Regions from separate parts of the Shewanella sp. POL2 genome, predicted to be linked through region 3. Evidence: predicted binding sites of a transcription regulator. Region 3 holds the regulator's gene; each other region holds the start of a gene.

Region 1 (10,865 bases), on a different contig from region 3:
TTATTCGCCGTGCCTGATTTTACCTCTGAGCACTCGCTGATTGGTCAAATGGATATTATGGGCGCCTTGAATCCTGTGGTATTACCGATTGTGCTGGCGCTGGTGATGACGGCGATTTTTGATGCCACGGGCACCATCCGCGCGGTTGCGGGGCAAGCCAATCTGCTGGATAAAGACGATAATATCGTCGGCGGTGGCAAGGCATTAACGTCAGATTCTGTCAGCAGCATGTTTGCGGGTATCGTTGGTGGCGCTCCTGCGGCCGTATATATCGAATCGGCGGCGGGTACGGCGGCGGGCGGTAAGACGGGCTTAACCGCGACCATAGTGGGCGGATTATTCCTGCTGATGGTGTTTTTAGCGCCGCTCAGCTATTTGGTGCCTGCCTATGCGACGGCGCCAGCGCTGATGTATGTGGGGCTATTGATGCTCAGCAATGTGACTAAGCTGGACTTTAACGACAAGGTCGATGCGATGGCGGGCTTAACCTGCGCCGTGTTCATCATCCTCAGCTGTAACATTGTGACCGGTATTATGCTCGGCTTTGTGACCTTAGTGGTTGGCCGTATTTTTAGCGGTGAAATCCGTCAGCTTAAGTTAGGCGTGCTCGCCATTACACTGGGCCTGGTGGCCTTTTATATGGGTGGCTGGGCAATCTAGGTTACTCTATAAAGTCGAAAGCGAGTGCCGTTAGCACTCGCTTTCATTCACCTCATTGTGTTCACAATAGGCTCGCAGTAAATCCTTCCAAGTCACAATCCCGACCAGATCGCCATTATCGAGTACTGGCAAACAGCCAATATTGTGTTCCAGCAAGGTACGGCTGGCGACATCGAGCGACACATGTGGCGCTACGGTCACCGGATTACGGGTCATCACCTGATGGACGCGTTTTTGTAGGGTTTCGAGATCTTTCGAGGTTTCGGCGCTGCTGCCCAGATTCGGACTGATAGCACGCAGCAAGTCGCGCTCCGACAGTACGCCTTCGAGTTTATATTCATCCACCACCAGCAGATGGTGGAAGTTTGCCTGCTCGAAAATCTCCTTCGCCACGGTTAAACGATCGTCCATTTCGACTGTGACGACTCGGGTACGCATAATATCGGCGATAATGATCGGCATGATAAACCCTTACAAGGATATGTATCCTTAATGCACTGTATTACAGATACTTATAACAGACCGATGTTTATTTAGCCAATACCTTAAACAGGATTATGCTTAATCCTGCTCGTCGGATCCATCTTCAGCCATCAAAGGATTGCGTAAGTCTTCGGGTAAATGGGCGCCGATATAACGTTGGTACTTTTTCCCTTTCAGTTTATGGGTATCGACCAAGACTAAGCCATCGACACAGTCGCCAAAATCGGCATCGATACCAAAGGCGAGAAACTTCACCCCATCCTGCTTACACAGCTCGCCATACTGCTTGTACAGGGTTGGCACCGCGGCGCCCATACTCGCCAGCATTTGTTTTAGCTGCTTAAAGTGGCTTTGGTAATCCTCGCCCGAATAGATTTCATCCAACTGCAATTTGCGCTGCTTGGATAGTCCAAAGGGCGACATGGATACCGCGAGCTGCTCTGCTGGCGCAAACTCCTTGGAGTAGAAATGCACTAGCATCTCCCGCGCGCTCCCAGGCAGTTGATTGCTGATGGACACTGGGCCAAACAGGTAGCGGTATTCAGGGTGTTTAGCGAGGAAGGCGCCAATGCCAAACCAGAGGTAGTCGAGACTGCGTTTGCCCCAATATTTGGGCTGCACAAAACTGCGGCCAAGTTCTAAGCCTTGTTTGACGTAGGGCATAAAGCTGTCGGCATATTGGAACAGGGATTGGCTGTAGAGGGCGTTGTCGCCGTAGCGATTTAGCACTTGCTCGCCGCTGGCGAAACGATAGGCGCCGACAATTTCAAACTGTTCTTTATCCCACAGCACCAGATGTTGGTAGTAGGAATCGTATTTATCGATATCGCGGCGCTTGCCCGTGCCTTCGCCGACGGCGCGAAAGGCAATTTCCCGCAGGCGACCAATTTCGCGCATGATGGGGTTGCTGTCCTGATGCTGATACAAATAAATCAACTTGTTATCTTGGGTTTCACCGAGGAGTTCACATTGTTGTAGCGCGGCCTGCAACTCTCGGCGCGACTCAGGGTGGGCGATGGCGCTTTGGGTAATAAACAGCGGGTCTTTATCTTTACCGATGCGATACAGATGATTTTTAAGCAGTTTTATCTTGGTCTTTAGCGGGAAATCCATCGAGCGCACGGCTTCATTCGGGATAAGCTCGCCGATGCGGATAGGCATATTGCGCTTGGCCTGCTTAAACATTTCCTTAACCAGTAGCAGTGTGGCTAAGGGTTTATAAATCATTGAGGCGCCGTAAAAGGTGGCGGAGTTTTTGGCATCCAAAAAGATTGGCAGCAGCGGCGCATTACAGGAAATCGCCATCTTTAAAAAGCCCGAGTGCCACAGGGTATCGCGCACGCCGCTCGGACGCAGGCGAGAGACTTCCCCCGACGGGAAAATCAGTACCGCGCCTTCATTGCGCAGATGCTGATGGATTTTTTCGAGGTGCTGTTTCGGCGTGCCGCCCGTCATATTGCGCACTGGTAGCAGGATCGAATGCAAAGGCTCGAGCGCCATCAGGAGCTCGTTCGCTACAACCTTGATATCGGGACGGATTTCGCTGACGAGTTTAATCAGGGCGAGGGCATCGAGGGAGCCAATCGGATGATTGGCGAAGATCACCACGCGGCCCTCGCAGGGAATATTTTCGACCTCGTTGGCGGGCACGGTAAAGCTAAAATCGAAACTGGCGAGCACTTGCTCGACAAAATCGACCCCTTGCAGATAGGCAAATTGATTGGCTATCTCGTTACATTGTTTTTCATTCAACAGGTAGCGCAGCATGGCCTTAGTCGGCTTGGCTAACCAAGGTTTGTCCTTGAGGGCGGGCAGGTTTTGCTCCACCACATTATCGACGGTAAAGATCATCGAACTGGCTTTTAAGGCGGGCAGTGGCATGGCTGCGTTCTGCGTTAATGCGTTGGCGCTTAATGTGTTAGGGTTTAATGACTCGGCGTTTGGGGTATGAGGTGTTAATGGGTTCATGATTAGGCGACATCCCTTGGTTGGATTTCTGCTTGTTTGGGGCTGTGTGTGGCCGTTTGTGGAATAGGTTTGGGGGCGTTAACAGGCGCTTGGGGTGGCGTTTGCGCCAGCACAATACTGCTCAGAATATCGAGGTTTACGCTTTGCTCGTTCCAGCGGCAGAGCTGTAATTCCCCGTTTAAGGTTTCGGTGATCAGGCTGCAGTTTTCGACCCAGTCGCCATCATTGGCATAGATTATCTGGCGCTTATCCGGCGTGCTGTATTGGTTATCTCGAGCGTGAACCGATAGCTCTGGCTGGTGGATGTGGCCGCAGATGACGCCATCCACATCATAGTGCTGGGCATAATTCACCACGGCTTGGCGAAAACGGGCTATAGCCGTCTGCGCCTTGCCAACGCGTGATTTCATATAGCTGGCAAGTGACCAATACGGGTAACCTAAACGCTCACGCAGGCGATGGAGGTTGCGGTTGAGAAACAGCAGTAAGTCGTAGAGGTGATCGCCCAAGATAGCGTAGAAGCGGCCAACGCAAACATCTGCATCGAACTGATCGCCATGCAGCATTAATAGTTTGTGGCCGCCAATCCCCTGATGAATATGTTGACGAGCAATTTTGATATTCAGCAGCGTCAGTTCGGCATAGGGCTTGATTAGCTCATCGTGGTTACCCGGCAGGTACATCACCTGAGTGCCGTTTTGTGCCAGTTCAATCAGCTTTTGTAATACCTTATTGTGGCTCTCGGGCCAGTGCAGGCGGCGTTTGAGCGCCCATAAATCCACAATGTCGCCGACCAGATACAAGTGCTGACAACGCACGGTATTTAATAGGCTTAACAGATAGTCGGCTTTGCAATCCTTACAACCTAGATGGATATCCGATAACCAGAGGGCGTTAACTGTGATGGCTTGGTTATTTGCGGCATTGCTGGCGTTGGCAATATGTGGGGTTGAGAAGGAAGTGGCGTTAACACTGGATGGAGCATTGTCGGAAGAGTTGGAAGGAGTGTTACGGGAAGCGTTGCGGGGAGCCTTAAGTGCGTCGATAAGCGTGCGATCAAGTCCCCTGTAATTAGCTCCAGTCATCTCATATTCACCCTATGCGGCTGTTGACTGCCTTAGAGATTAGTGACGGGCTTTGACTGAATGATGAAGCTTAAGTGACATGCAGATGACAAAAGAGTGGATTAGGCTGGAGTTAACCCAACAAGATTCCGTTCTGGGTGCATTGACTGTCGATAGATTGAGTTAACTCATTTTTGCCCCCAAAGTGATTTAACAAGTTGTCTGTGGTGCATCTAAAAGCAGACTTTCTTGCCTAAAAGTTTTCATCCTTAATAACTCAACTTTTGCAATTCATACAGATGACTAAAGGCTGGATAGGCATACAGTCATATTTAAAAATGATGATTTTCATCCTAACTTTGTGCGCGTTTTCACATTTGAATACAAATAAATATATTTATAATCAATTACATATAAATCACATGGATTAGATAATAGGTTTGGAAAACGCGCATGCGCGTTTTTCCAGATGGTGTATTTGGAAGAAAGCTGATAAGTTCTTTGCATACAGATAGTTAACCGTGCGCGTTTTCACTGGTCCAACGAGGTAAACGCGCATGCGCACGAATAAAATGTTATGCGTAAAGGAAATACCGAGTGAGTAGCGAAGACTGGTATAGAAACAAAGAGTGGAGCGAAGAAATTGAAAGCAAGTTCTTCGAGAAGCTAAAGCGTGCTCGTCGAAAAGAGCAGTATTTGCGAATCCAGGCTTGCACCATTGCCAGTACAGAACCTGATATTGCACTTTCGCTACTCAAACAATACTTCGAGCTTAACGATGACTTCGACCATGCTCAGGCTTACTGTGATATGGCAACTGCATATATCGCTAAGGGTGAGCTCGAAAATGCAATCAACTCTTATGGCAAGGCTTTAGAAAGAGAGTCGGTATTTCCAAATTTAAAGACCGATGCATATATTCTTTATCCGCTAGTGATCGTTGAGAACAAACTTTCTAAGTTATATCAGTCTGCCAACCAAGTCCTAGATGAACATCAGGAGCGGTTAATGTTTCCAGTTGACCATTTTCGTTGGCATGCAGCAAAGGCAATAATTTCCGCAGAAAGTGGCAACTCTGAGCAGGCTGCCAATCATGCCGGACAAGCATTTGACGCTGCTCAAATAAAGAAGTCTGGTTTTCGGTTCCATCAAAACCTTGGCTTGGTGGGCAAAGAATATAAAGGCTTGGTAAATGAGCTTCGTGCCATTCACGCATAACAAGTCAAAGCACTCGGACTTGGTAAAGCTGTCACCTTTTTCGCTTGCGCAAAAAAGCCGCCAACTTCACCAAGCCGGTGTTAGAGGCGTTAGGCATCAGGAGATATACACATGGAATTGAGTCCCGCAGAGCAATTTGCTCATAGCACTGTACGAATTGAATGTGATATGAAAGGTGGTGGGGTTGGTACTGGTACTGGCTTTTTCTATAGCTTGGATAAAAACGGTGATCAACATATCCCTGTTATCGTAACCAACAAGCATGTAATAGAAGGGGCAACCAGAGGTCGATTTCTCCTAACCTTGAGAAATGCCGAAGGTGGTCCTGATATTGGTAACTCAAAATCATTTGAGCTTGATAACTTTCAAGCAAGATGGCTACCACATCCTGATAATGAAGTTGACCTATGCGTTATGCCTATAGCGCCGCTAATCCGGGAAGCTGAAGCAACAAACACCCAGTTTTATTTTATAACTCTGGATAAGGAGCTTATTCCCACAGAGGCCGATCTAAACGATATGCTCGGGTTAGAGAATATTTTAATGGTTGGCTATCCTAACGGATTATGGGACAAGGCTAATAACCTTCCAATTTTCAGAAAAGGTGTTTTGGCATCTGATTACAAAAGAGATTGGAACGGAAAGAAAGAGTTTTTGATTGATGCGGCTTGTTTTCCTGGCTCCAGTGGCTCACCTGTTCTGCTGTTTGAGATCGGTAATTACCAAACTCGTAATGCGCTTGTGATGGGGTCTAGGATAAAGCTTTTAGGGGTGTTATACGCAGGACCTCAACATACGGTGCAAGGTGATGTAATAGTTGTTCCAGTTGCAACGCAACAACGAGCAGTGGCTGTTGCAGGAATTCCGAATAATTTAGGGATCATCATAAAGGCGGAGCAGTTGTTGGCCTTTGAAGGGAAGCTGAAATAATGCCTAACAAATCAATTAACTTCGCGCCTTCGGCGCCGGACGCGCTACCACGCGCCGCTTATTTCAGACGTTAGGTGTCAATAGCAATTCATCTCATGGCTTCTCAAATGTATATGAAAAAATTAAGTGAAATAACAAGAACGGAAGTTTTTTTTACTTCATCTCTGCATCATGCGTATGTCAGCGATCGTGAACCGCTTCAAACGTTGTTAATCAATAAGCTAGGTTTGGATAGTGGTGTTGAAATAATAGATAGTGGCTATGAAATATGTTTATTCAGAGATTTAGCGAAAGAGGGATATATTGGTCGTGAAGATAAGTCGTTTGAGAAACAGACATTCGATAATGTGTTTGTTCTTTCTGATGAATCAATCGTATTGGTTGAGGCCAAAGCAAACCAAAAATTTAGCCCTAATCAAATCGAAAAGATGGTTCTTGCTAAAGAAATGATACAGAGTAGTGAGCTACCTTGGAATCAAGTTTATCTTGTAGGGTTGTGCTCATCGAAATACAGGCCTAAAGCAACTACTGTTAGGAATTTCGACGCCGTTATTACTTGGGCTGAAGTTGCGGTATGTTCAAATGAACACAGAGCTGTTTTTGAACGAGCCGATAACATTTACAATGACCGCGCAGCGCACAGCTAACAAAGTTGTAAACGCGAACAAAAAACCGTTGGCTTTGTTCGTGCCTCACAAAATTTTAGCCAACAATTTTTTGCCGATTACAACGCCGTTATCGCCATAGAAATTTTTATCCGAAATTCGCCTGATGCAGCCGAGGTTCTGACACGCTTTTGTCCCTTAGCTTTTTGCGTACATACGGCAAATGGGTAGTTAAAATTGGCATTGGGGCATCAGTGACCGTTGGCGACATGGATGTCGCCGTCGAGCCTATAGGGATATATTCACGGCGAGTCACTGGGGAAACAATGACAATAAACTCGTTGAGCAGATCAAATGGCTATTTTGCTTTTATTCTTAAACTGAGTTGTGTGGTTACGAGTGGAGTTTGGACAGTATAAAAAAGGGGAGTCAGTTAATCTGACTCCCCTTGATATTTTAGGTGATGTTGCGCTTAGAACAGCAAATGAGCCACGCCAGCAATGACTGGCAACGTCACTAAGGTACGCAGTACGAACACGACAAATAGCTCAACAAAATTCACTGGGATCTTACTGCCAATCAGCAGCGCGCCCACTTCACTCATGTAAATCAGCTGTGTGACTGATAAGGCAGCAATCACAAAGCGGGTCATATCCGATTCGATAGAGCTGGCTAAAATCGACGGGATAAACATATCGGCAAAGCCGACAACGATGGTTTTAGAGGCTTCGGTCGCTTCAGGGATATGCAGCAGTTCCAGTAACGGAATAAACGGCATACCTAAGTAATTGAAGATGGACGTATGCTCGGCGATGATCAGCGCCGTGGTACCAATGGCCATTACTACAGGGAGAATGCCAAATATCATATCGATAACGTTTTTAATACCTTCATTTAAGACGGCTTTGATACCACCAGCACTGGCCGCTTTCTCGAGCGCTTTATCAAAGCCCCAAGAGAGTGCGCCGTGTCCTGCGGGGATCATCTCATCATCGGGTTGACGTGGCGTATCGTCGATATAGTTATCCTTCTTCCACGACAGTGGCGGTAACTTAGGTACAATCACGGCCGCCGCAAAACCCGCTAAACACACAGTCAGGTAGAAGGGCACAAACATATGCTCTAACTTCACCTGTGAGATCACCACTAAGCTGAAGGTAATTGACACCGCCGAGAAGGTGGTACCGATAACCGCGGCTTCCCTTTGGGTGTAAAAACGCGCTTCGTATTGCTTGCTGGTCAGCAGGATCCCAACGCTACCATCACCTAACCAAGAGGCCATACAGTCGATGGCGCTGCGACCTGGCAGGTTAAACACGGGGCGCATCACTTTAGTCAGCAGAGTACCAAATAGCTCTAATAGACCGAAGTTTAATAGCAGTGGCAGCAACATACCGGCGAAGATAAACACCGAGAAGAGTACGGGTAACAGGTCGTTCAGCACTAAGGCACCAGTACTTGAGGAGTTAATCGCTTCAGGGCCAATGCCAAAGTAGGTCAGCACGATAAAGACAGCGCCAACGACACGGGTGGTAAGCCACAGCGGGCTGATGTTGAGTAAACCATTGAGGAAGTGATTGTTCAGCACAAACTTAGGTTTGAGTAACTTTGTCAGCACAGAGGCAAAGGCCATGGCGACAACAATCACAGTCACGATTAAGGTTAATACATCGCTTAACACGCTTTGCAGTGCTTTAGAGATGATTGCGATGGGAATCGTTATCGCATCGTTATAGCTGATAGGGGTCATAAACAGCAGCAGACCGATCAGCGAAGGGACGATAAAGGTGAGTATCGTCTTAATGTTGCGGTTTTTATGTTCAGTAGCCAATGGTGTACACCTTAAAGTACGAGTCGCACAAATAAACTTGAATAAATGCTCTCTCAAAACCGCATTCTTTGCTGGGGTGAGGTGCATTTTAATTCAACTCAAAATCGAGAAGGGGGAAGATTACTCGCTTAGCGCCGCCATGTAAAACGATTCGGAAATTTGTTTGAGATAAGCAGCAAAATAGCATAGTTATTTGGGCGATTTCTAATGAATGATTTGGGTGCGAAATTACGTTTTGATGCGGTTTATTTTTATTGAATCAAGTGATTACATTGTCATGTTGCGAATTGTTTATTGAGTTGTTTTGCTCTTGGGGTTATTGGTTTTTTTGTGATATTTTGTTCAAAATTTTCTCAATGGATCTTCACTAAATACACTTTTAGATGCTTTTTTGTCCATGAATCGTATCGGGGCTTCAGTTGTTGCTAACTTAATGTGAGCGAACTAACACTGGTGGCAATGATGGGTTAACCTTTTGGGACGATACAGCGATAATTGAATTTATTGTGATTATTTATTCATTTTTAACTTTGGATTTGCATATATTTTATTGAAAAATGACTAAATTCGGAGTGTTTTTGCGATGACTAAAAAATCGCGAATAGTGATGAAATAAAATATTACGCTAAAGAGGATAGGGGCCGCTTTAATTCTTTGTAATTCCATGTAAGTTAGTACTACTTTGGTTTGGCTAAATTATCCATGACTGTTATAAAAATGAATATGGCAACAAGGGGCTCGGCACTTGCCACTAAGTTTGGTTTCCTTGGTATTTTTGGATTGATGCTGGGGATCTGTGTGGCAGTATTCGGATTTGATTACTCTGAAACACGCTCCTTCAATTTTTTAAATCATACACTGAGTGAATTGGGAACCTATGGCCATTCTAGCTTTGCCGTGGTGCTCAATGGCGGTTTGTTTTTTGGCAGTTTAAGCGTTGTTTTTTATTGTCTTTCCTCCCTACAGACTGTAAGCGGGTTTTGGGGGTATCCTTTCTTTTGCGCTCTAGCACTGACGTTTTTAGCCTTGGCCTGTGTTGGGCTATTTCCGGTCAATGTGTATCACTTGCATATCCTCGCACTTAAATGGTTTTTCTACTTTGGCAGCTTAAGTGCAATTTGTTATCTACTATGGGTGGGATTCGGCTCGCAGCACCGTCAGCGCTTGACGATATTATTAGCGCTGTTGGTATTGCTCAGTATGATGACTTTTCTCTATGTGCCGCTGTTAGCATTGGGCTTAACGGAAGGAGACAGACCTTTCTATCAAGAAATGGTACTGCAATTGCCAAGGCCCGATTTATGGTGGCCTGCATTGCTGGAATGGATTGGGCTTGGGAGTCTATTAAGTTGGACGGTGGCGCTGCTATTAACGCCACCATCATGTATCCCCACATTGACCCAGCAGCAAACGCTTGAGTGAAGTAGGCTATGTCTTTTATCTGACCAAGGATTTTAGCCCTGCTTCGCCAAACCAGTAGCCATTACAGTGCTCATCGCTAAGAGGAAACTGAGCGTCCGTTGCCTTGCTAGTTAACGCCTCGACCAGCGCATCGGCTTTAGTGATACAGGCTACGCTGCTGGGCGAAACCCGAAACACATCTACGCCAACCTTTATCATTTCATTGATTTCGCTGCGTAAATCGACACAGCTGGCCGACTGGGTTTGAATGCCATTTAACCTCAGTAAAGGTTGCGCCTCTTGCGTCTGCGCTAGTAAACCCTTGCTGTATTGGCGGCAAACGGTTTCGCAGCTGTCCTTCGACAAATGTCGATGCCTAGCGGTAAAGCAACGCGCCGAGTGGGCGAGCGGCAAGTAGCCATGGCCGAGCACTTCGACTTCGAATGCGGGCTTGTTCTCTATCACTTGGCTAAGCCAAGTCTTCGACAGTTCTACCGGCATCACAAAGCGCTGCATACCAAAGCGCTGCAAAATATCTAAACTGGCGCGGTTGTAGTTATTGATGCTGGCGCCGCAGACAAAGGGTAGCTTGTGCTCCTTGGCGAGATACACGGCCGCCATGTCGTTGGCCTCAATGCTAAATTCGCCATTATCGACCTGACGTTTAAGCTCTGTGTATTCCGAGGGCGCTTCGATAAGGGCGAG
Region 2 (10,865 bases), on a different contig from region 3:
AATATTCATCAACAAATTCTCCACGGTGGTGTCACCGCCACAGTGCTTGATGTCGTAGGAGGGCTCACCGCCTTTGCAGGACTGGTCGCTAGCCGTGATGATTGGACGGTAGAAGAGTTACAGCAACGGCTGCAAACCTTAGGCACTATTGATATGCGTGTCGATTACCTGCGCCCCGGGCGTGGACAGATTTTCACTGGCACCGGCAGTGTGATCCGAGCTGGCAATCGCGTCTCGGTCTGCCGAATGGAGTTACACAACGAGCAAGGAACCCATATCGCCTTCGGCACTGGCACTTATATGGTGGGATAGTCCGTTGTCACCCATCGTTTTTTCAAGATTGATTTACCGTATTCAACATCAATAAGCTAAAGGGAAACACCTTGATTCTTCAGCTGTTTCCCTCTTATTCATTTCGATCACTCGTCATCAGAGACATCCTGTAACGAAAAAGGCGGCTGTACACACCTTGAGTCAATTCCCATAGCCTCCTACAATCGCCGTCCTGTTGTCCTTCGAAGATGTCTCATGCCTGATACCGAATACCGCAAAGGGATCCTACTTGCCGTCAGTGCTTACTGTATGTGGGGATTTGCGCCCTTATATTTCAAACTACTCCACAATGTTTCGGCGACCGAAATTTTACTGCATCGGGTGATCTGGTCATTTGTATTTATGGTGATCATCATGCTGTTTATTGGCGGTTTTGGAAAACTGCGTCAGCTGTTTAAACAGCCCAAACAACTGCTTGTACTGACAATCACCTCCCTGTTAATTGCAGGTAACTGGTTGATTTTTATCTGGGCAGTGAATAATGATCATATGCTCGATGCCAGCTTGGGTTACTTTATTAATCCCCTACTGAATGTGCTGCTCGGCATGCTGTTTTTAGGGGAAAGATTACGTAAGTTGCAATGGTTTGCCGTCGCGCTGGCGAGTACTGGTGTGCTGATCCAATTAGTCTCATTCGGCTCAATCCCCATTGTCTCCCTCGCCTTAGCGGGCACCTTCGGGGTATATGCTCTGCTGCGTAAAAAGGTCAACGTGGATGCTAAATCGGGTCTGCTAGTCGAAACCGCCATTCTGCTACCGGTCGCATTGGTTTATCTGGTCGCAACCTTAAATAGCGCCACGGCGAATATGCTCACCAACGATTGGCACCTTAATTTATTGTTGATGGCAGCCGGGATTGTTACCACGATTCCACTATTGTGTTTTGCTGGTGCAGCGGTACGTATTCCATTGTCTATGCTCGGCTTTTTCCAATATATCGGCCCGAGTATTATGTTTATTCTCGCAGTAACCTTATTCAATGAACCCTTCGATGCAGAGAAGAGCATCACCTTTGGCTTTATTTGGGGCGCTCTATTGGTGTTCACCTTCGATATGGCCTATAAACGCAAAACGGCGCGATAATATCGCGCTGTAGCCAATGGTTACAAAAGTAGTGGTAAGTGTACTGGACCTGCTACTTTTGTAGTTGGGCTAAAAATTTCTCGCCCTCGGGTATAGATAAGAGCAGATTGTAGCCTCGCGTCGTTGGCACTAACACTAGCTCGGATTTATCCGTCACTGCCACAAATGCCTTGCCCTTCCCCTTCAAATTAAACCAGCCGAGTTGAAACCCTGACATACCGATACCATTGGTTTTAAAGCTGGGTACCAAATCCACCTCCAGCTTCAAGTCGATAAGACGCGCCTGCTCGACTAACAGTTCGGAACGCGCTAATTGCACTTTATAGAAGGGAATATCGAGTTTTAGCTCGGTGTCGGTTAACGCGATTTCAGCATTATGGGATTGATAAAACACCCAAGAAAATCCGCCAATCATTACTAACAAGATGCCTAAGCTCGCCGATTTAGCCACTTTCGGCATAGGTTTAACCCACAACATCCACAGTACGCCAGCTAAACCTAACAGCAAGATAATAAAGCTTAAAATTGAAGTTTGAGTCAGAGGCGCGAGAGAGAAAAACTGAGTCACCATGGTGGGCAGTCCTTAAGGAAGAAAAGCTTAATCTGCCAACAAAGACATATTATGTCAACAAAAATGCCAGCGCTAGGCTGGCATCTTATCAAGCGTAAAAAGCTTACAGATCAAGTGCGAGAATTTTAGAGCGGCGCTGATAGTTATACAGCTGCTTTTTCTTCTGCGGCAATGCATCCACATCTTCAATCACAAAGCCATGTTCTAAGAACCAGTGAATGCTGCGGGTAGTCAAGGCAAACAAACGGGAATAACCCCGATGACGCGCCTGACCTATGATGTTTTTCAGCAGCAGACTGCCCCTATCCGCATCACGATAATCAGGGTGCACCACAAGGCAAGCAAACTCACCGGCATTATCTTCTTCGAACGGATACAAAGCCGCACAGCCAATCACTAAGCCATCACGCTCAATCAACATAAACTGCTCGATCTCAATCTCAAGCTGCTCACGGCTTCGGCGCACTAAAATGCCTTGCTCTTCCAGAGGACGGATTAAATTGAGGATTCCACCAATATCACTAATCGACGCGCGGCGCAGACGCTCAGCGCTCTCTGTTACGATTTGCGTACCTATGCCTTCGCGGGAAAACAACTCCTGCAGCAAGGCACCATCATCAAGATAGCTAACCAAATGACAACGGGGCACGCCATTACGGCACGCATCAATACTCGCCTTGAGGAAAGCCATCGTGCCCACACAGGCAGAACCTTGCTCAGCAAGCTTAGCCAGAATATTTTGCGCATCATTTGGCATTAATTCAGCAATCACATCGCCATTACGATCGAGAATGCCGTTTTGCGAACTAAAGCCAATCATCTTGTCGGCCTTCAGCTTGATAGCAACCTGAGTGGCAATCTCTTCAGCCGTGAGGTTAAAGCTTTCGCCAGTGACGGATGCAGCAATCGGCCCCATCAACACGATACAGTGATTATCGAGCTGACGCTTAAGCCCTTGAGTATCGATACGGCGCACTTTGCCGCTTAGACAAAAATCCACACCATTATCGACGCCCAGTGGCTGAGCAATCACAAAGTTACCGCTGACTAAGTTAATTTGCGCACCTTGCATCGGCGTATTGCTTAAACTCATCGATAAACGCGCGGTAATATCAAACTGTAATGCACCCGCGACTTGCTTAATGACTTTGAGTGAGTCTTCATCCGTGATACGTACACCTTCGTGGTAGGCGGGTTCAATCCCATTGGCGGCTAACGCTGCATCGATTTGCGGCCTCGCGCCATACACCAACACCACTTTAATACCCAAACTGTGTAACAACGCCACGTCATTCAAAATGCCGCGAAATTGATTTTGTGCTAAAGCCTCGCCACCCAACATCACCACAAAGGTTTTCCCTCTATGGGCATTAACGTAAGGGGCAGAATGACGAAATCCATCAACCAGTTCAGTGGTACGCACGCGTTGTTTACACCTCATATTTAAGCTGGTAACCCCAAAATGGCTTACCAGGAGTGAATAACGAAAACCCGCGTATAGTATTGCATTTTAATTCACCAATAAAGAATTTATTCTCATTAAAATGCAGTTTTAATACAATAAAGTGCTTATATTTTCAAAAAATTGCACTTTTGATAAATGGTCACATTTTTTTAACCAAATATGATTTAGTCGCAATCGCCAAATATGGGACAGATTTATCTCATCTTGATGACGAAAAGCCAAAAAAAAGCCCCTTAGATAAGGGGCTTTTCTCGAAACACTAAACAAGGATTACTTGATTTTTGCTTCTTTGTAGATAACGTGCTGACGAATAACTGGATCAAATTTTTTGATTTCCATTTTTTCTGGCATGTTACGCTTGTTTTTTTCAGTTGTGTAGAAGTGACCAGTTTTAGCTGTAGAAACTAATTTGATCTTCTCACGATTACCTTTAGCTTTAGCCATGATCTATTACACCTTCTCGCCACGGGCACGAAGTTCAGCAACAACAACTTCAATACCTTTCTTATCGATCAGACGGATACCTTTAGTAGATACACGTAACTGTACGAAACGTTTTTCTTCTTCTAACCAAAAACGGTGGTTTTGTAGGTTAGGTAAAAAACGACGACGGGTCGCGTTTTTTGCGTGCGAACGGTTGTTACCAACCATCGGCTTCTTGCCAGTAACTTGGCATACTCTTGACATGTCAATCTTCTCCAAAAACAATTTTAACGCTCGAGCATTAATGTGCCTCGTATGGCCGTCGCCCGAGGCACAAAGAGGGCGCATTTTATACACGATCACAGAGTGAAGATCAAGTGTTAGATTAATTAATCCAGCCTCGTTCCGCGAAGGAAACTATCTCTCGATCACCAACAACCATATGATCCAACAGGGATACATCTATGGTTGCCAACGCATTTTTTAATCGCTCAGTTATTCGTCTGTCAGCCTGACTGGGCTCGGCAATACCAGACGGATGATTGTGACACACTATGACGGCAGCAGCCTTTTTCTCCAGCACTAAGCTGACCACTTCACGTGGGTACACTGAGGCTGAATCTATTGTTCCGCGGAATAATTCGACGAACTGAATCACTCTATGCTGGCTATCCAGCAGCAAAATTGCGAACACTTCATAGGAGCGGTCAGCTAATTGTCTCATTAAATAATCCCGAGTTAAATCGGGATTTGTCAAAACCTGACCTCTCTGCAGGTTTTCTTGTGCCACACGCCTCGCTAATTCAGCCGCGGCTTGAAGCTGGGCGTATTTTACAGGTCCCACGCCAGGAAGTCGACACACCTGATGCTTTGGTGCGCAAAGTAAGCTTCTTAAACCACCAAATTCTTGAATAAGTGAACGGGCAAGGTCTACGGCATTCAGCCCAGACAGGCCATTACGCAACAACACCGCCAGTAATTCGGCATCCGAGAGATGACTGGCGCCTTTTAGCAATAACTTATCCCGCGGCCCTTCGCCCTCTGGCCAATCCTTAATCGCCATGTGACCTCCTGTCGTCGCATATTTTTACTTTAGCAAGTATGGACGAGATTTTTTGAACTGGGACAGTCACGCCAATTCATCGCTTTGTGGTATGGTTGGCGACATTATTTCAATCTCGGATGATGTCTGTGAGCCTGATAACGAAAAACGTCCTGCTGGGTATTGGTGGCGGCATTGCGGCCTACAAAAGTGCGGATTTAGTGCGCCGCTTAAAAGAACGCGGCTTTGATGTACGTGTGGTCATGAGCCAAAGTGCGATAGAATTTATTACCCCACTCACACTGCAAGCCTTATCAGGGCATCCGGTATCATCGAGCTTACTCGATCCCGCTGCCGAAGCGGCGATGGGGCATATTGAACTGGCGCGCTGGGCCGATTTAGTCATTATCGCCCCTGCAACGGCGAATTTACTGGCCCGTATCAATGCAGGCATGGCGGATGAATTAATCACAACCACTTGTCTTGCCACTGAAGCGCCAATTGCGCTCTGTCCAGCAATGAATCAGCAGATGTATCGTAATCTCGCCACTCAAGCCAATTTAGCCAGTTTACAAAGCCGTGGTTACACCCTATGGGGACCGGCAAGTGGCAGTCAAGCTTGCGGTGAAGTGGGCCCTGGCCGCATGCTCGAACCGCTCGAAATTGCCGAACTCGCGAGTCGCTTTTTTGCAACAAAAGATGTCTATGCTGAACAGGAGTCACAACCGCTAGCAGGCCAATCGGTACTGATCACTGCAGGCCCAACCCGCGAAGCCATCGATCCTGTACGCTATATCTCTAATCACAGCTCAGGCAAGATGGGCTTTGCCTTAGCGAAGGCCGCGGCCGATATGGGCGCAGTTGTGACCTTGGTCGCAGGACCCGTAAATTTAGCCACGCCTGAAGGGGTGACACGAATCGATGTCGAATCGGCGCAAAACATGCTCGAGGCGGTGATGAACCATGTTGATAAAAAAGATATTTTTATCGGCTGTGCGGCGGTTGCTGACTATCGCGTCAGCGATATTGCCACCAGTAAAATCAAAAAGTCAGCGGAAGAAATGCAACTTGCGCTGGTGAGGAATCCTGATATCTTAGCGACGGTCGCAAGCTTGGCAAACCGTCCTTTTATGGTGGGATTTGCCGCCGAAACCCATGATGTAGAAGCCTACGCCCGCGATAAACTCAAACGTAAAAATTTGAATATGATCGCGGCAAACGATGTATCCGTTGCTGGTCTAGGCTTTAACGCCGATGCCAATGCCCTGCGCGTATTCTGGCCACAGGGTAGTCAAGATTTGCCTGCTACCGATAAACTCACGTTGGCTCGGCAATTACTTTCGTTGATAGTGAAAGAAAAACAACACAAATGAAAACACCGATTGAATTAAAGATCCTCGATTCCCGTATTGGCTCTGAATTCCCGCTGCCTGCCTATGCCACACCAGGCAGCGCAGGCATGGATCTTCGCGCCATGATAGATACCACAATGACGATAGCCCCAGGAGAAACTCAGTTAATCCCAACGGGTATCGCCATCCACGTAGCAGATCCAGGCCTTGCAGCAGTGATTTTACCGCGTTCAGGCCTTGGGCATAAGCACGGTATCGTCCTTGGAAATCTGGTTGGGCTTATCGATTCGGATTATCAGGGGCCCTTAATGGTCTCTTGTTGGAACCGCAGCGATACCCCATTTACCTTAGAAATCGGTGATCGTCTCGCACAACTGGTGTTTGTCCCTGTGGTACAAGCACAATTCAAACTCGTTGATGAGTTCGATAGCTCAGACCGTGGTGAAGGTGGATTTGGCCATTCTGGCACTAAATAACCTGAATCGTTATTGAGCGAAGGATACTGCAATGGCTGTAAGCCCAAAAATTAATCGTCGTGAACACATACTGCAATGCCTAGCACAAATGCTAGAAACCAGCCCAGGACAACGTATTACCACCGCTAAACTCGCCTCAGAAGTGGGCGTATCGGAAGCGGCACTCTATCGCCACTTCCCGAGTAAAGCGCGGATGTTTGAAGGGTTAATTGAGTTTATTGAAGAGTCATTACTCTCTCGTATCAACATCATCATGGATGATGAAAAAGACACCATGAAACGCTGTCAACTGGTGCTGCAACTACTGCTGATTTTTGCCGAGCGTAATCCAGGGATCTCGCGCGTCCTCAATGGTGATGCGCTTTTAGGTGAAAATGAGCGTCTGCGTAGCCGCATTAGTACGCTATTTGCAAAAATAGAAACTCAACTTAAGCAAATTTTGCGGGAAAAGACCCTGCGAGAAGGCAAAGGCTTTAATTTAGATGAGGCTATTTTAGCTAATTTGCTGTTAGCCTTCGCAGAGGGGCGAATTGCTCAATTTGTCCGCAGTGAGTTTAAACTAAAACCCACACAACACTTCGATGAACAGTGGCGCTTTATTCAGCATCAGCTGTTGCAAAGCTAATGATTTATCAACATAAAGGACGGTAATCACCGTCCTTTCTTTTATCCCGACTCCTTGTATCAGTAGTGCTTTTGCTTTAATCTTGTTTACACATTGTTAAAACTAAAACCACAATAATATTACAAGGATGTCAGATGAAATCTTTGCCATTTGCTGCATTGGCCGTAATTTGCTTACCCATCATGCCAATCAACACATTCGCGGCTGAAACATCGGCCAAGAATGCATTATCACAATCACAATTATTCAGTCGCGGTGATGAGTACGCTGATGTGAAAATATCACCTACCGGCAAATACTTAAGTGCAATTACCAGTGTTGAGGGTAAAAATGTACTCATAGTATTAGATGCTCAAACCAAAAAACTGCTGAATGCGATTCGCTTCCCAAGCAACGCCCAGGTAGGCACCTATGAATGGGCCAATAGCGAGCGTATTGTACTGGCAAAAGAATACCTTAAGGGCTGGAGCGATGTGCCCCAATACTACGGCGAATTAATGGCGGTCAACGCCGATGGTTCTCGCCCTAAATATCTCTTTGGATATAACAGCGGTGAGCAACAGACAGGTTCAAATATCAAGAAAAACACCGCCATAAATGCCACAGCATTCATTCTGGATCCTCTTCCGGATGATGAACGCTATATGCTGGTCAATGCGCTCCCATGGACTGGTGCCCCTGACTTGAGTGAAACGCCTCAGGATGTCTACCGCGTTGACCTTTTTAGCGGGGTGCGTAAACGCATCACAGGCTCTCCCATAGGCCAAGCTCGCTTTATGACCGACCATGATGGTGAAGTCCGCTTTGTGGCAGGGAAAGACAGCAAAAACATCACTAAAGTGTTTTACCGCAAAGATGGCGAGTGGATAAATACCGATAAACTCAACCTTGGCTTAAGTGATTTTACACCGATCTCCTTCGCTGATAATAAAAATACCATCTATGCTGCGGGTCGAGTAGGCACTGAAACCTTAGGCGTCTATCGCATCAACCTCGAAACAGGCGAGAAGGCCGAGATCATTCAAGATGAGGTCGTTGATCCCAATAACTTCTGGATCAACGGTACCAATAAGCAGCTTTATGCCGTTGAGTTTGAAAATGGCTATCCAAGCTATGCCTTTGTGGATAACAACGACAGCCACGCCAAACTACTTAAGGATTTAATTGCTGCCCTACCTGGGCATCAAGTACGGATTGTCAGCGAAACCCGTAATGGTGAGCAATTGGTGGTGATTGCATTTAATGACCGCAATCCCGGTGATTACTATGTGTTTGATACGAAAAAGCTCAAGCTAGAGTATCTATCCGCCGCCCGTAAATGGCTCGACCCAGAGCAAATGGCGGAGGTCAAACCTATTAGCTTCACTAACCGCGATGGCCAGAAAATACATGGCTATTTAACCTTACCCTTCGGCAAAGAAGCCAAAAATTTACCCTTGGTCGTTAATCCCCATGGCGGTCCCCATGGCATTCGTGACTGGTGGGGATTTGATCCACAAAATCAATTACTTGCTAAAAACGGCATGGCGGTGTTGCAGGTTAACTTCCGCGGCTCAGGTGGTTATGGTGAGGCCTTCCAGCAAGCTGGCTATCGAAAATGGGGCTCCGATATTCAGCACGACATAATAGACGCAACTCAATACGTCATTGACCAAGGCTTTGCCGATAAGGAACGGGTATGTATCGCTGGCGGTAGCTTTGGCGGCTATAGCGCACTACAAAGCGCGGTATTGGCGCCCGATATGTTTAAATGCGCGGTAGGGGTTGCCGGTGTGTATGATCTGGAGTTGATGTTTAATGAAGGTGACATCGCCAGAACACGTTCAGGAACAAGCTATCTTAAGGACGTACTTGGCCAAGATAAAGCCACCCTAAAAGCCATGTCTCCCTCTGAAAACGTTGCTAAATTAAAAGCGAACCTCTTACTGGTGCACGGTGGTGAAGATGAGCGAGCGCCAATTGAACAGTTGGAATCACTCGAAAAAGCCCTCAAAGCCCATAATTATCCCTACCAAAAACTGGTGATGGATAGCGAAGGTCATGGTTTTTATAACGATACTCATAGAGCCAAGTATTACGATCAGATGTTGAGCTTCTTAAAAACTAACCTGAAACTTTAGCCTTAACTAAAATAAAAGCTATCTTCATCAAGATAATGATGTTTTAGCGCCCCAAGGAGCCGATAATCGATAAGGACTATCGGCTTTTTCATCTTCAGCGTGAGCGTTTTTTGGTATGAATTATCCGCAATTCGCGCTATTCTGCCCCACCTTGTTCTTGTCCAAGTGACAACGAATCGATTTATACCCTAGCGCACCTGATTGCTGATATTCAGCGACCAGTGCTAGGTTTTCAGTGATAGCCGCTACTGAAGTAGTGGAGGATAAAAATGTCATTAAGTGAAGCAGCAGTAAAAGTACAGGCCGCCCTGCAAGAGCGCGGACTTGAAACCCCCATGCTCCCCAGTGTGTTTACTCCTGAAGAGCGTAAGGACAAGATTGAACACCATATGAAGGAAATTCTGACGCTCATGTCACTGGATCTTTCTGATGACAGTCTTGCCGATACCCCACGCCGCATCGCCAAAATGTATGTCGACGAAATCTTCTCCGGTCTAGATTATGCGAACTTCCCGAAGATCACTGTGATTGATAACAAAATGGGCTTTGATGAAATGGTGCGCGTACAGGATATTAGCCTGACCAGTACCTGTGAACATCACCTTGTCACTATTGATGGCACGGCAACCATTGCGTATCTTCCACGTAAAAAAATTATTGGTTTATCAAAGATTAACCGCATTGTACGTTTCTTTGCCCAACGTCCTCAGGTACAAGAGCGTTTAACTCAGCAAGTGTTAGTCGCGCTGCAGACCTTGCTCGAAACTAAAGATGTTGCGGTTAAAATGGATGCGGTGCATTACTGCGTAAAATCCCGCGGCGTAATGGACTCCACCAGCTCCACCACCACGACGGCCTTAGGTGGTATTTTTAAATCCAACCCAGCGACCCGCGCCGAGTTTTTACACCAGTCGAAGTAAGACCTTACTTTGTGTGAGATATAAAAAAACGCTGCCATTCTTATTGAATTGCAGCGTTTCTGTTTTAGCGGTTTATAACACGCTTAAGCCTTATTAGGCCTCGATGCCATACTGCTCACGGTACTGGCTTACCGCTGCTAGTTGCGCTTCCATACCTGGTTTTTCAGATAAATAGCTGATCAGATCCGCAAGCTTGATAATCGCCACAATACCACAGCCAAAATCACGCTCGACCTCTTGGATGGCTGACAATTCGCTCTTGCCCTTCTCTTGTCTATCCAGCGCGATTAATACGCCTGCCAGCTGCGCTTGATGAGCTTCGATGATTTCCATCGACTCACGGATCGCCGTCCCCGCAGTGATCACATCGTCCACCAGCATCACCCGACCTTTAAGCTCGCTACCGACTAAGCTACCGCCCTCACCGTGATCTTTTTTCTCTTTACGGTTAAAGC
Region 3 (10,865 bases):
GCCCTCGGTTATTGCATCACCTTGTTACTGCTGGCCTTTGTGCTGCCAAGCGGAATTTTACTCTCCTACGCTATCGGTTATTTTGAGCAGAGCTGGGATTCGATTTTCTGGCAATTGAGCGTGAATAGCTTGAGCCTCGCGCTCATTACTAGCCTAGTGTGCTGCGCGATTGCATTGATATTGATGTTTATTCGCCGTGTGAGCCCAAGGACGAGTGATGCATTGCCATCGCGCTTGGCTTCAACTGGCTATGCTTTACCCGGAACGGTACTTGCCATTGGTGTATTGGTGCCATTAACCCTGCTCGATTTTGCGATTAACGACGTCGCCGATTGGTTGGGGATGGCAGGCCCTGGGCTCTTGCTCACTGGCAGTACGGCTGCGCTGGTTTTTGCTTTTTGTGTGCGCTTTGTGGCCATTGCGATTGGCAGTGTTGAGACTAGCTATAAACGCATCTCGCCCTCATTAGACATGGTGAGTCTAACACTTGGGCAAAGCCCTCGACGTTTGCTCCAAAGAGTGCATCTGCCGCTGCTCACTAAGGGATTATTTGCCGGGGCGCTGCTGGTGTTTATCGAAAGTATGAAAGAATTACCGGCGGCATTGTTGCTGCGTCCCATAGGTTTTGAGAATCTTGCGACCTATGTCTTCCAGTTTGTCTCAGACGAAAAGCTTGAATATGGCGCCTTGCCCGCCATTGTGATTGTGCTCGTGGGTTTAGTCCCGCTGATTTATTTAAACCGTTCTTTGGAGCAAGATAGCCGATGACCAGTACGCTCAATCTTCATCAAGTTCATAGCGATTATCAGGGCCAACAGGTACTCAAAGGCTTAGATTTAACCCTGGCACAAGGGGAAATCCTTGCGCTGCTCGGCCCAAGTGGCTGCGGCAAAACCACCTTGCTGAGGGCGGTGGCAGGATTGCAGGCGATTAGCCAAGGTGAGATCCAAATCAATGGCAAGACGGTCAGCGGCGCAGGGCAATTTGTGCCGAGTGAGCAACGGGGCATAGGGATGATTTTCCAAGACTATGCTTTGTTCCCCCATTTGACCGTCGCCGAGAATATTCTCTTTGGTGTGGCAAAATTAACGCCAGCGCAGCGCAAGGCGCGGTTAGATGACATGCTCGCCCTAGTAAAACTTGAAGGCTTAGCCAAGCGTTATCCCCATGAGTTGTCAGGTGGTCAGCAGCAGCGGGTGTCGATTGCCCGCGCATTAGCCTATGAGCCGCAATTACTGTTACTCGACGAGCCTTTTTCGAATATCGATGCACAGGTGCGCCACAGTATGATGGCGGAGATCCGCAGCATTCTAAAGCAGCGTAATGTTAGTGCGGTTTTTGTTACCCATAGCAAAGATGAGGCCTTTGTGTTTGCCGATACCTTGGCCATTTTTAATCAAGGTGTGATAGTACAACATGGCCGAGCGGAAGACTTATATGCCGCACCAAATAGCCGCTATGTGGCTGATTTTCTGGGAAGTGGCAACTATTTACCCGCCGAGGTCGTTGATGGCCACCGTGTTGTCACTCCTATTGGTGAGCTGCGAAGCCTCACGCCCTTGTCAAAGTCTAATGCATTTAATGGCCAAGTGTTTTTGCGGCCACAGCAATTGGCGCTCAGTGCCGATGATGCGGGCGTAGGGACAATTACCGAGCGGCGCTTCCTCGGCGCATTTTGCCATTATTGGGTAAAAGTCGAGGCGGCATCCCACGCCCATTATGTTGAAGTGCGTAGCCAAATTATGCAGTTCAATGTTGGTCAGCGAGTGGGCTTAAATACTGAGCCACATTCCCTAGTGCTATTTGAGTCTTAATGCCTAGGCCGAACTCGATATGCCAGTGTCTCAGCAGAAAGCATGACATTTTTGCTTACGTTTAACTTGGGTAAAAAACACCTAGATTGCTGATATTTTCAGCCTTCCTTGTTACCTTAATTCCTCCAGAGTGGGAGGAATTATGATAAAAACAATAAAATCAATTTGTACCTTAGTCACAGTGGCGACAGCAATGTCGTCATCGGGAGTGTTAGCCATGGATAGGATCACGGGTAAAGCCTTTGCGACGCGCTCAGAAGTGTATGCCACCCACGGAATGGCGGCGACCAGTCAACCGCTGGCGACACAGGTCGCGATTGATGTATTAAAACAGGGCGGCAGCGCTGTGGATGCAGCCATTGCAGCGAATGCCATGCTGGGCTTAGTCGAGCCGACTGGCTCGGGTGTTGGTGGTGATTTATTTGCCATCGTCTGGAGTGCTAAAGATAAAAAGCTCTATGGCCTTAATGCCTCTGGTCGCAGCCCCAAATCCTTAACGCTAGAGAAGCTAAAATCCCTCGGATTAGATTACTTGCCTCCTTTGGGGCCGCTACCCGTATCCGTTCCTGGTGCGGTGGATGGATGGTTCGAACTGCACGATAAGTTCGGCAAGTTACCAATGGCCGATAATTTAGCCCCAGCGATTCGTTATGCCCGCGAAGGTTTCCCTGTCTCCGAGTTGATTGCCTATTACCTTGAGGGCAGCGGTAAAAAGCTCGCTCAATTCCCCGGTTTTAAAGAAACCTATATGCCCAATGGCAAGATGCCTGCGGTGGGCGAAATCTTCAAAAATCCTGCACTGGCAAACACCTATGAGAAAATTGCTAAAGGCGGCCGCGATGCCTTTTACAAGGGGGACATTGCCAAAAGTATTGATAAGTACATCAAGGCTCAAGGGGGCTATTTAAGTTATGAAGACTTAGCCAGCCATACCAGTGACTGGATTGAACCCGTATCGGTCAATTACCGTGGTTACGATGTGTGGGAGCTACCGCCAAATGGTCAGGGGATTGCCGCGCTACAGATCTTAAAAACTATGGAACCCTTCGATGTCGCCGCCATGGGCTTTAATAGTCCCGAATATGTGCACTTATTTGTAGAGGCCAAAAAACTCGCCTTTGCCGATCGCGCGAAATTTTATGCCGATATGGCCTTTAACAAGGTGCCTGTAAAAGAGTTGATCTCGCAGCAGTATAATTACGATCGCGCCAAGTTAATTGATTTAAACAAGGCGGCTAAGAGTGTCGATGCGGGCAATCCTGCGCTGCAACATGGGGATACTGTGTATCTCACTACCGCGGATAAAGACGGCAACATGGTGTCGCTGATCCAGAGTAACTACCGCGGCATGGGCTCAGGTATGACGCCGCCGGATCTCGGCTTTGTGCTGCAAGATCGCGGGCAGATGTTCGATCTCACCGAAGGTCGATTTAATACCTATGCGCCGGGTAAGCGGCCCTTCCATACCATTATTCCCGCCTTTGTGACCAAAGACGGTAAACCTTGGCTCAGTTTTGGGGTGATGGGCGGTGCAACACAGCCGCAAATGCATGCGCAGATTATTATCAATCTGATTGATTTTAAAATGAACTTGCAAGAAGCAGGTGATGCCCCCAGAATTTTACACTCAGGTTCGACTGAGCCTACGGGGGAGATAATGAATGACGGTGGCTATGTGAGCCTTGAATCAGGCTTCCCCGTCGAAACTCGCCGTGAGCTGATGAAGAAAGGCCATGTGCTTCGCGATGTTCTCGGTGATTTCGGTGGCTATCAAGCCATTGGCTTTAATGCTGAAACTGGCGTTTACCGCGGTGCATCCGAAAGCCGAAAGGATGGTTATGCTGCAGGATATTAACGCATCACTCGTTTTGCTCTACTGAAGCGAATGCAGAATAGACAACATTGACGAGGCGTAATGGCCTCGTCAATTTTTATATTTCAGCCTCAAAAGGCCTTTACATCACAAAGACGGACAAACTGTGCGTTACTTAATGTCATTTTCAGGTAAAGTTGCGGATAATATTGCCGAAAATGAATCGACAACAGGGTGATAACCAGATGGATATTCAAAATATGCCGCGTGAACAGTTAGGTGTGTGTGCAGAGGGAAACTTACATAGCGTCTATTTGATGTTTAATGCGAGCGACAACGATAACGTTGAATCGCAATTGCGTCCCTGTATTGCCAACGTTGCGCAGTATATTTATGAGTTGACGGATCAGTATTCCGACAGTGCATTCAATGGTTTTGTGGCCATAGGCGCCAACTATTGGGACAGTCTCTATCCCGATGCTCGCCCAGAAATGCTTAAGCCTTTCCCGGCGATGCAGGCGGGTAACCGCGAGGCGCCTGCTATCGAATACGATCTGTTTGTGCATCTTCGTTGCGATCGTTACGACATTTTGCATTTAGTCGCCAACGAAATCAGCCAAATGTTCGAAGACTTAGTCGAGCTAGTGGAAGAAGAGCGCGGCTTTAGATTTATGGATAGTCGCGACTTAACGGGCTTTGTGGATGGCACCGAAAACCCGAAAGGGCGTCATCGCCAAGAGGTCGCCTTGGTTGGGGATGAAGACCCTGAATTTAAGGGCGGCAGCTATATTCACGTACAAAAGTACGCCCACAACTTGAGTAAGTGGCATAGATTACCGCTTAAAAAGCAAGAAGATATTATCGGTCGTACCAAGCAAGACAACATCGAATACGAGTCGGAAGATAAGCCATTAACCAGCCATATCAAGCGGGTAAACCTCAAGGATGAAAACGGCAAGTCCATCGAGATTTTGCGCCAGAGCATGCCTTACGGCTCGCTCAAAGAACAAGGTTTGATGTTTATTTCAACCTGCCGCACACCGGATCACTTCGAGAAGATGCTCCATAGCATGGTGTTTGGCGATGGTGCGGGTAATCACGATCACTTGATGCACTTCACCAGCGCATTGACGGGTTCTTCTTTCTTCGCCCCAAGCTTAGATTTTTTGATGCAATTCGATAATTAACCCTTAGCAAATCGCGACTAAACGCACTGAGCCTTAAAACCTCAGTGCGTTTTTGTTTGTGGGCTTAGCTCGCCGCTGTCCACTTATTGATATCGAGCTGCCATTGCTGAGCGGTAAAATCGATAAAGGCGCGCACTAGCGCTTGTTGGTAGCTGCGAGATAAGTACACGGCCCAGAGGGTTTGGCCTGGCGCCGTGTATTCGGGGAGCACTTCTTGCAGTTGACCGCTGGCCAGATAGGGATTGGCTAAGTCACAGGGCAAGTAGGCAATCCCATGCCCGCGCAACGCGGCGCTGACCAGCACTCCCATTTCATTGGCCATCAGATTCCCCATAGGTTTAATCAGCTCACTCTGTTGCTCCTTGAGTAGCTGCCAATGTTGCTGCGAACTATGGATAAGGCAATTATGGCTGAGCAGATCGTTAGGGAGGGTTAACGGCTCGGCTTGAGCCAAGTAACTGGGCGCAGCACATAAAACGGCATCAATGCTCATCAGTTTACGGGCGATTAGATTCTCATCTGGCTGCTCGGTATAGCGCAGTGCTACGTCCACCCGCTCATCCACCAACTGGGCAAAACTGTCCGACATTAACAGCTGAATATTGACCTTAGGATGCAATTTTATAAAGCGATCGACCACATCAAACAGACTGTGCTGCCCAAGTCCGACGGGTGTGGCAATACGAATACTGCCGACTAATTCAGTGTTATGACTATGGGCGCGGCTTTCCATTGCGGCGACTTCGCTCAGCACCCGCTGACAATATTGCAGGGCTTCTTCACCCTGTAAGGTCAGGCTAACGCTGCGGGTGGTGCGGTGTAGCAGGCGTAAACTGAGCCACTGCTCAATTTCTTGAATATGGCGAGAAACCTGTAAACGACTGAGATCGAGGTGTTCTGCGGCCTTAGTAAAGCTGCCACAGTTAGCCACTTCGATAAAGCTACGCATGGCGGCGATTTTATCCATATATAATTACACCCATTAGTATCTCAATCTGAAACAATCCTGCTCATTTATCGATATTTATCACGCTAAGTATCGCAAGTAAACTGGTCTCAATTTAAATCAGCAGTGAGACTTATCAAATGAAAATTGCAGTATTAGGTGCATCGGGTTGGATTGGCGGAACCATTTTAAATGAAGCCTTAAGCCGTGGTCATGACGTCGTTGCCTTAGTGCGTGACCCAAGCAAGCTTGGTGAAACGGCGGCAGAAGTGCGTAGTGTTGACCTGACTCAGCCATTAACCGCTGAAACCTTTGCAGGCGTGGATGTGTTAATTGCTTCAGTGGGCGGCCGCGCCGAGCAGAATCACGGCTTAGTGGCGAAAACAGTTAATAATCTATTAGCCGTATTGCCACAGGCTAAAGTGCCACGTTTATTGTGGGTCGGTGGGGCTGGTAGTCTAGAAGTGGCACCGGGAGTAACCTTGGTTTCAAGCCCAGATTTCCCGCCCGCTTATAAGGATGAAGCTCTGGCTCAAGGTGAAGCATTAAAGGCATTTCGCGCCGCCAACACCACTGTTAACTGGACTTTTGTCAGCCCAGCGGCAGAGATCTACCCTGGTGCAAGCGAAGGCTCTTACCGTTTAGGTGGCGATAGCTTCTTTACCGATGCAAATGGCCGTAGCCGGATTTCGGTGAGTGATTACGCCAAAGCCATGCTCGATGAAGCAGAAAAAGCGGCGCATCCCAATCAAAGGATCAGTGTGGCTTACTAAGGCTGAGGAGTTTCGGCTAAATACTGTAACGTAAGCGGGACACAAGCCCTGAAATTAGGGTAATCCTGGACTGAAAAGCGTACAGTGGAAATAGAACAGGTCAGCAAGCTGACCTGTTTTTTTATTCTGCGTAGTTGAATAAAGATTTGATGGTTTCCAAGGTATCGGCGATATCTTGAATGCTAGATGGACAAATAAAGATCGTATCGTCACCCGCAATGGTTCCCAAAATCCCTTCAGGTTTACCGATGGAGTCTAACAAACGAGCAATTAATTGTGCGGCGCCTGGGCTAGTGCGGACAACAATCATCGCTTGGTTATGGTCAACATCGAGTACTAAATTCTTTAACGGGCTGCCCGCAGTGGGCACGCCTAATTCGGCAGGTAAGCAATAAACCATCTCCTGCTTAGCGTTGCGAGTGCGCACGGCACCGAACTTGCTGAGCATACGAGACACTTTAGATTGGTTTATATTAGTAAAGCCTTCTGCTTGTAAGGCGGTGACGATTTCACTCTGGGAGCCAAAGCGCTCCTCTTTTAAAATCGCCTTAAAAATTCTAACAAGGTCATCCTGATTCTTGGTCGTTTGCATAGTCTTATTCTTTATTCAAAAAAACAGGCTTATTCTGAATAGTTTTGGTTAAACTGTCAACAAATAACCATAATGACTGAATAAAAATGCAGTTAACTCACTTTATGCTAATTCATTTATAAATGTATTTGTTGAACTAGAGTAAATATTCAACATTGCAACGCGCTGTTTTAGTAAATCTTTGAATCAACGACTAAGGGATAATTGAAATTAGCGTGACATTCCAGTAATGTGACGCCAACGCAAATTAGATCCATGTCACACATATCCGAGAAATAACGGAGATAACTATGAAAGTTGCTGTACTTGGTGCTGCTGGTGGTATCGGCCAGGCTCTTGCCCTACTGTTAAAAACTCAATTACCTGCGGGTTCTCAACTGTCTCTATACGATATCGCACCGGTAACTCCGGGTGTTGCGGTTGACTTGAGTCATATCCCAACTGCGGTTGAAATCAAAGGTTTTGCTGGTGAAGATCCAACGCCTGCCCTCGTGGGTGCTGACGTTGTGCTTATCTCTGCTGGTGTTGCACGTAAACCTGGTATGGATCGTTCAGATCTGTTCAATATCAACGCGGGTATCGTTCGCAACCTGATCGAGAAAGTGGCTGTTACTTGCCCTAAAGCGCTCGTGGGTATTATCACTAACCCAGTAAACACTACAGTTGCTATTGCTGCTGAAGTGCTGAAAAAAGCAGGTGTTTACGATAAGAACCGTTTATTCGGCGTGACCACTCTGGACGTTATCCGTTCTGAGACTTTCATCGCTGAATTAAAAGGCTTAAACGTTGCTGACGTTAAAATCAACGTGATCGGCGGCCACAGTGGCGTGACTATTCTGCCATTACTGTCTCAAGTTGAAGGCGTGACTTTCTCTGATGAAGAAGTGGCTTCTTTAACTAAACGTATCCAAAACGCGGGTACTGAAGTGGTTGAAGCTAAAGCCGGTGGCGGCAGCGCGACCCTGTCTATGGGTCAAGCGGCATGCCGTTTCGGTATGTCTCTGGTTCGTGGTCTGCAAGGCGAAGCTAACATCGTTGAATGTGCTTACGTTGACGGCGGCAGCGAACACGCTGAATTCTTCGCTCAACCAGTATTGTTAGGCAAAAACGGTATCGAAAAAGTACTGCCTTACGGTGAAGTGAGCGCATTCGAAGCTAACGCCCGTGATTCTATGTTAGATACGCTGAAAGGCGATATCAAACTAGGCGTTGATTTCGTTAAGTAATTCTTCTGAATTATGAGAAGACGGAGCCGAATGGCTCCGTTTTTTTATGCTTTAAACTTTGTTCTCTAAACAGGGGTTCTTAATCTTGAGTCTCGCTATTTGGGGAGTTGGCATTGGCTGTCACAGCGGGCTTTACCCGTCAGTAGATAGGAAATACGGTATCTGTGCTTGGCGAATCTCAGGTAGCACCAATCCGCGATAGGTTTGATAAGCGGTAAGCGTAGCGCTTGTACCCAAGGGCGAGTGCCTGTTAGCGCCCATGCTTTGCAGGTGACATCCAGCCCGAGCAGCACTTGGCCGGAGGCGGTTTCGCCATGGAGAATGGTATTGGCGTAGTCTTTATCGATATAGCTGAATCTTGAGCTGAAATTGTCAGCATTAAGATCCACCAGTTCAATTCTATCGTCGGGATCGCGCGCTTTGAGTTGGCGCATTTCGGCGCTACATAATGGGCAATTGCCATCGAAAAAAATCCGCAGTTCCATTAGGTCTACCTCTTACAGTGTGTCCCTGAGTATACGCAGTTGCCAGGCATTTAGATCGACATGTTTACGGTTTTAATTATTATACACTCTTGGCTAGAGGCATTAAGCAATTGCGATGAGTGACGTGATTGTGTGATTACGTGATTGTGCGATTAACAATCTGCCAAATGCGTTTGCTTTTAATCAGTGCTTGGCAAATAACAGGATGGATATGACAGCTCCCATTATTATCACTGGCGTGGGTAAACGTATTGGTTACGCCCTCGCGAAACACTTGCTCGCCCAAGGGCACAAGGTGATTGGCACCTATCGCAGCCATTATCCCAGCATCGATGAGTTGCAGTCTTTGGGCGCGACCTTAATGCAATGCGACTTTTACGATAATGCGCAGCTCCAAACCCTGATTGAGCAATTGAGCCAATACCCCAAAATCCGCGCTATTATCCATAATGCCTCTGACTGGTTGCCAGACAACAGCCCAAGCCTTGCCCCCCATGAGGTGATGCAGCGCATGATGCAGGTGCATGTGAGCGTACCCTATCAAATAAACCTAGCCTTAGCCTCGCAATTACGTGCGGGAGCCGAGGGTGAGATTGGCGCCAGCGATATTATCCATTTCACCGACTATGTGGCCGAAAAGGGCAGTGCCAAGCACATGGCTTATGCGGCCAGTAAAGCGGCGCTAGATAATTTAACCTTATCCTTTGCGGCTAAATTAGCGCCCGAGGTCAAAGTGAATGCGATTGCGCCGGCGATGATCCTTTTTAATCCAAGTGATGATGAAGCCTATCGACAAAAGACCTTAGCCAAGGCCATCTTGCCAAAAGAAGCTGGAAATCAGGAGATTATTGCCTTAGTGGATTATCTATTGGCGAGCCGTTATGTCACGGGGCGCAGCCACAATGTCGATGGTGGGCGGCATTTAAGGTAAAAAAGAATCTAGAACGGCCTGCGGCCTCTAGAACGCCATTGCATGGCTCTAGATTCTAGATTCAAGAAGAAGCCCTTATGGAGCGACGCTCTGCTTTTTCTAGCAGCGAAGCGCTCTAGCTTCTAGTTTCTTGCACCTACTTTTCAAAACTCCCATACTCGACTTGGGGTGATGATGGTCGGCAAGGGCACATCCCAATGTTCGCATGGCAGACTCGGTACTTGCTGGCAATCATGGGCATAACCCATCGGCAGTGGTCTGCCTTTGCTGTGCCAATTAGCTAGCGTTCTGTCGTAATAGCCGCCGCCCATGCCCATGCGATTGCCTTTGATATCAAAGGCAACCAGCGGGGTGATCACCACATCGAGTTGCTCAACGGATATAACGTTACGCACATCTAGCCGTGGCTCTAAAATGCCGAATTGATTCGGTAGCATTACCGAGTCGGCGTGGTAATGCAAAAACAATAATTGCCCTGCATTAAAGGGGTGCAGCCGTGGCAGATAGGTTTGAATACCTTGTTGCCAAAGCGCTTCGATAAGCGGGGCGGTTGCAAGTTCGCCATCGTGGGTGAGGTAAAGCGCGACATGCTGGGCCTTCAGCGCGCTGAGCTTTTCGAGCATTCGTTGACCTGCGGCAAGGCTTGCCTTGGTTTGCACCTCTGTCGAAAGTGAGCGGCGGGCCAAACGTATTTGTTTGCGTAATTCGGCGCGGCTGAGAGTTGGGCTTAGGCTTAGCGTTGGACTTAGATTTGGGCTTAGCGACTTGGTATCAATTTCAGGCTGAGTGCCGTGTGGCCCCTTGACTGTTGGGGCCGAAGTGTTTGATACAGGTGAAGTGATAGACATAAATAAGATGCTCCCCAGAATGCCGCTACCGGTGTAGCCCTTGAACCGTAGGTTCAAGGCGGGTAAATGATTACCTCCTAAGGCTTCTCGGTACGAGCCGAGCATGCTCAATGTCAGTAAAGCATTCACCCTGAGATCAAAATTATCGGCACAGGGACATTACCAGTTGGCCTGCATCCCAGGGAGCAAAAACGGTATTGAATCGCTAATCGTTTGGCTTAAAAAAGTATAGGCCAGTTAGCCATTCACT

What was found. Region 3 encodes ArgR, which controls arginine synthesis, uptake and breakdown. Its sites were predicted from a motif close to ANTGAATANNTATTCANT; they were not measured.
Region 1: a site for ArgR is predicted at 8,840-8,857, ahead of SHEWPOL2_RS12140 (YjiH family protein). Genes of this name have one in related genera too.
Region 2: a site for ArgR is predicted at 3,490-3,507, ahead of argA (amino-acid N-acetyltransferase). Genes of this name have one in related genera too.

What each region holds. Positions count from the first base shown of each region.
Region 1 covers NZ_AKZL01000039.1:26,143-37,007, reverse strand. Annotated here, with positions in the region: gene SHEWPOL2_RS12175 (NCS2 family permease) at 1-660, shown strand, start outside; gene SHEWPOL2_RS12170 (CBS domain-containing protein) at 691-1,122, opposite strand; gene SHEWPOL2_RS12165 (lysophospholipid acyltransferase family protein) at 1,222-3,024, opposite strand; gene SHEWPOL2_RS12160 (UDP-2,3-diacylglucosamine diphosphatase) at 3,114-4,196, opposite strand; gene SHEWPOL2_RS12155 (hypothetical protein) at 4,773-5,393, shown strand; gene SHEWPOL2_RS12150 (serine protease) at 5,505-6,323, shown strand; gene SHEWPOL2_RS12145 (hypothetical protein) at 6,419-6,970, shown strand; gene SHEWPOL2_RS12140 (YjiH family protein) at 7,401-8,759, opposite strand; gene SHEWPOL2_RS12135 (DUF998 domain-containing protein) at 9,462-10,181, shown strand; gene SHEWPOL2_RS12130 (U32 family peptidase) at 10,197-10,865, opposite strand, start outside.
Region 2 covers NZ_AKZL01000096.1:4,914-15,778, reverse strand. Annotated here, with positions in the region: partial or broken gene SHEWPOL2_RS18845 (thioesterase family protein) at 1-312, shown strand, start outside; gene rarD (EamA family transporter RarD) at 529-1,416, shown strand; gene SHEWPOL2_RS18835 (PH domain-containing protein) at 1,469-1,987, opposite strand; gene argA (amino-acid N-acetyltransferase) at 2,091-3,410, opposite strand; gene rpmG (50S ribosomal protein L33) at 3,723-3,896, opposite strand; gene rpmB (50S ribosomal protein L28) at 3,903-4,139, opposite strand; gene radC (DNA repair protein RadC) at 4,261-4,938, opposite strand; gene coaBC (bifunctional phosphopantothenoylcysteine decarboxylase/phosphopantothenate--cysteine ligase CoaBC) at 5,058-6,290, shown strand; gene dut (dUTP diphosphatase) at 6,287-6,745, shown strand; gene slmA (nucleoid occlusion factor SlmA) at 6,777-7,370, shown strand; gene SHEWPOL2_RS18795 (S9 family peptidase) at 7,505-9,490, shown strand; gene folE (GTP cyclohydrolase I FolE) at 9,760-10,410, shown strand; gene pyrE (orotate phosphoribosyltransferase) at 10,504-10,865, opposite strand, start outside.
Region 3 covers NZ_AKZL01000038.1:7,807-18,671, reverse strand. Annotated here, with positions in the region: gene SHEWPOL2_RS11880 (iron ABC transporter permease) at 1-768, shown strand, start outside; gene SHEWPOL2_RS11875 (ABC transporter ATP-binding protein) at 765-1,814, shown strand; gene ggt (gamma-glutamyltransferase) at 1,957-3,669, shown strand; gene SHEWPOL2_RS11865 (Dyp-type peroxidase) at 3,873-4,814, shown strand; gene SHEWPOL2_RS11860 (LysR family transcriptional regulator) at 4,879-5,781, opposite strand; gene SHEWPOL2_RS11855 (NAD(P)-dependent oxidoreductase) at 5,901-6,533, shown strand; gene argR (transcriptional regulator ArgR) at 6,655-7,125, opposite strand; gene mdh (malate dehydrogenase) at 7,416-8,351, shown strand; gene SHEWPOL2_RS11840 (DUF393 domain-containing protein) at 8,447-8,836, opposite strand; gene folM (dihydromonapterin reductase) at 9,048-9,767, shown strand; gene SHEWPOL2_RS11830 (5-formyltetrahydrofolate cyclo-ligase) at 9,911-10,615, opposite strand; RNA gene ssrS (6S RNA) at 10,623-10,803, opposite strand.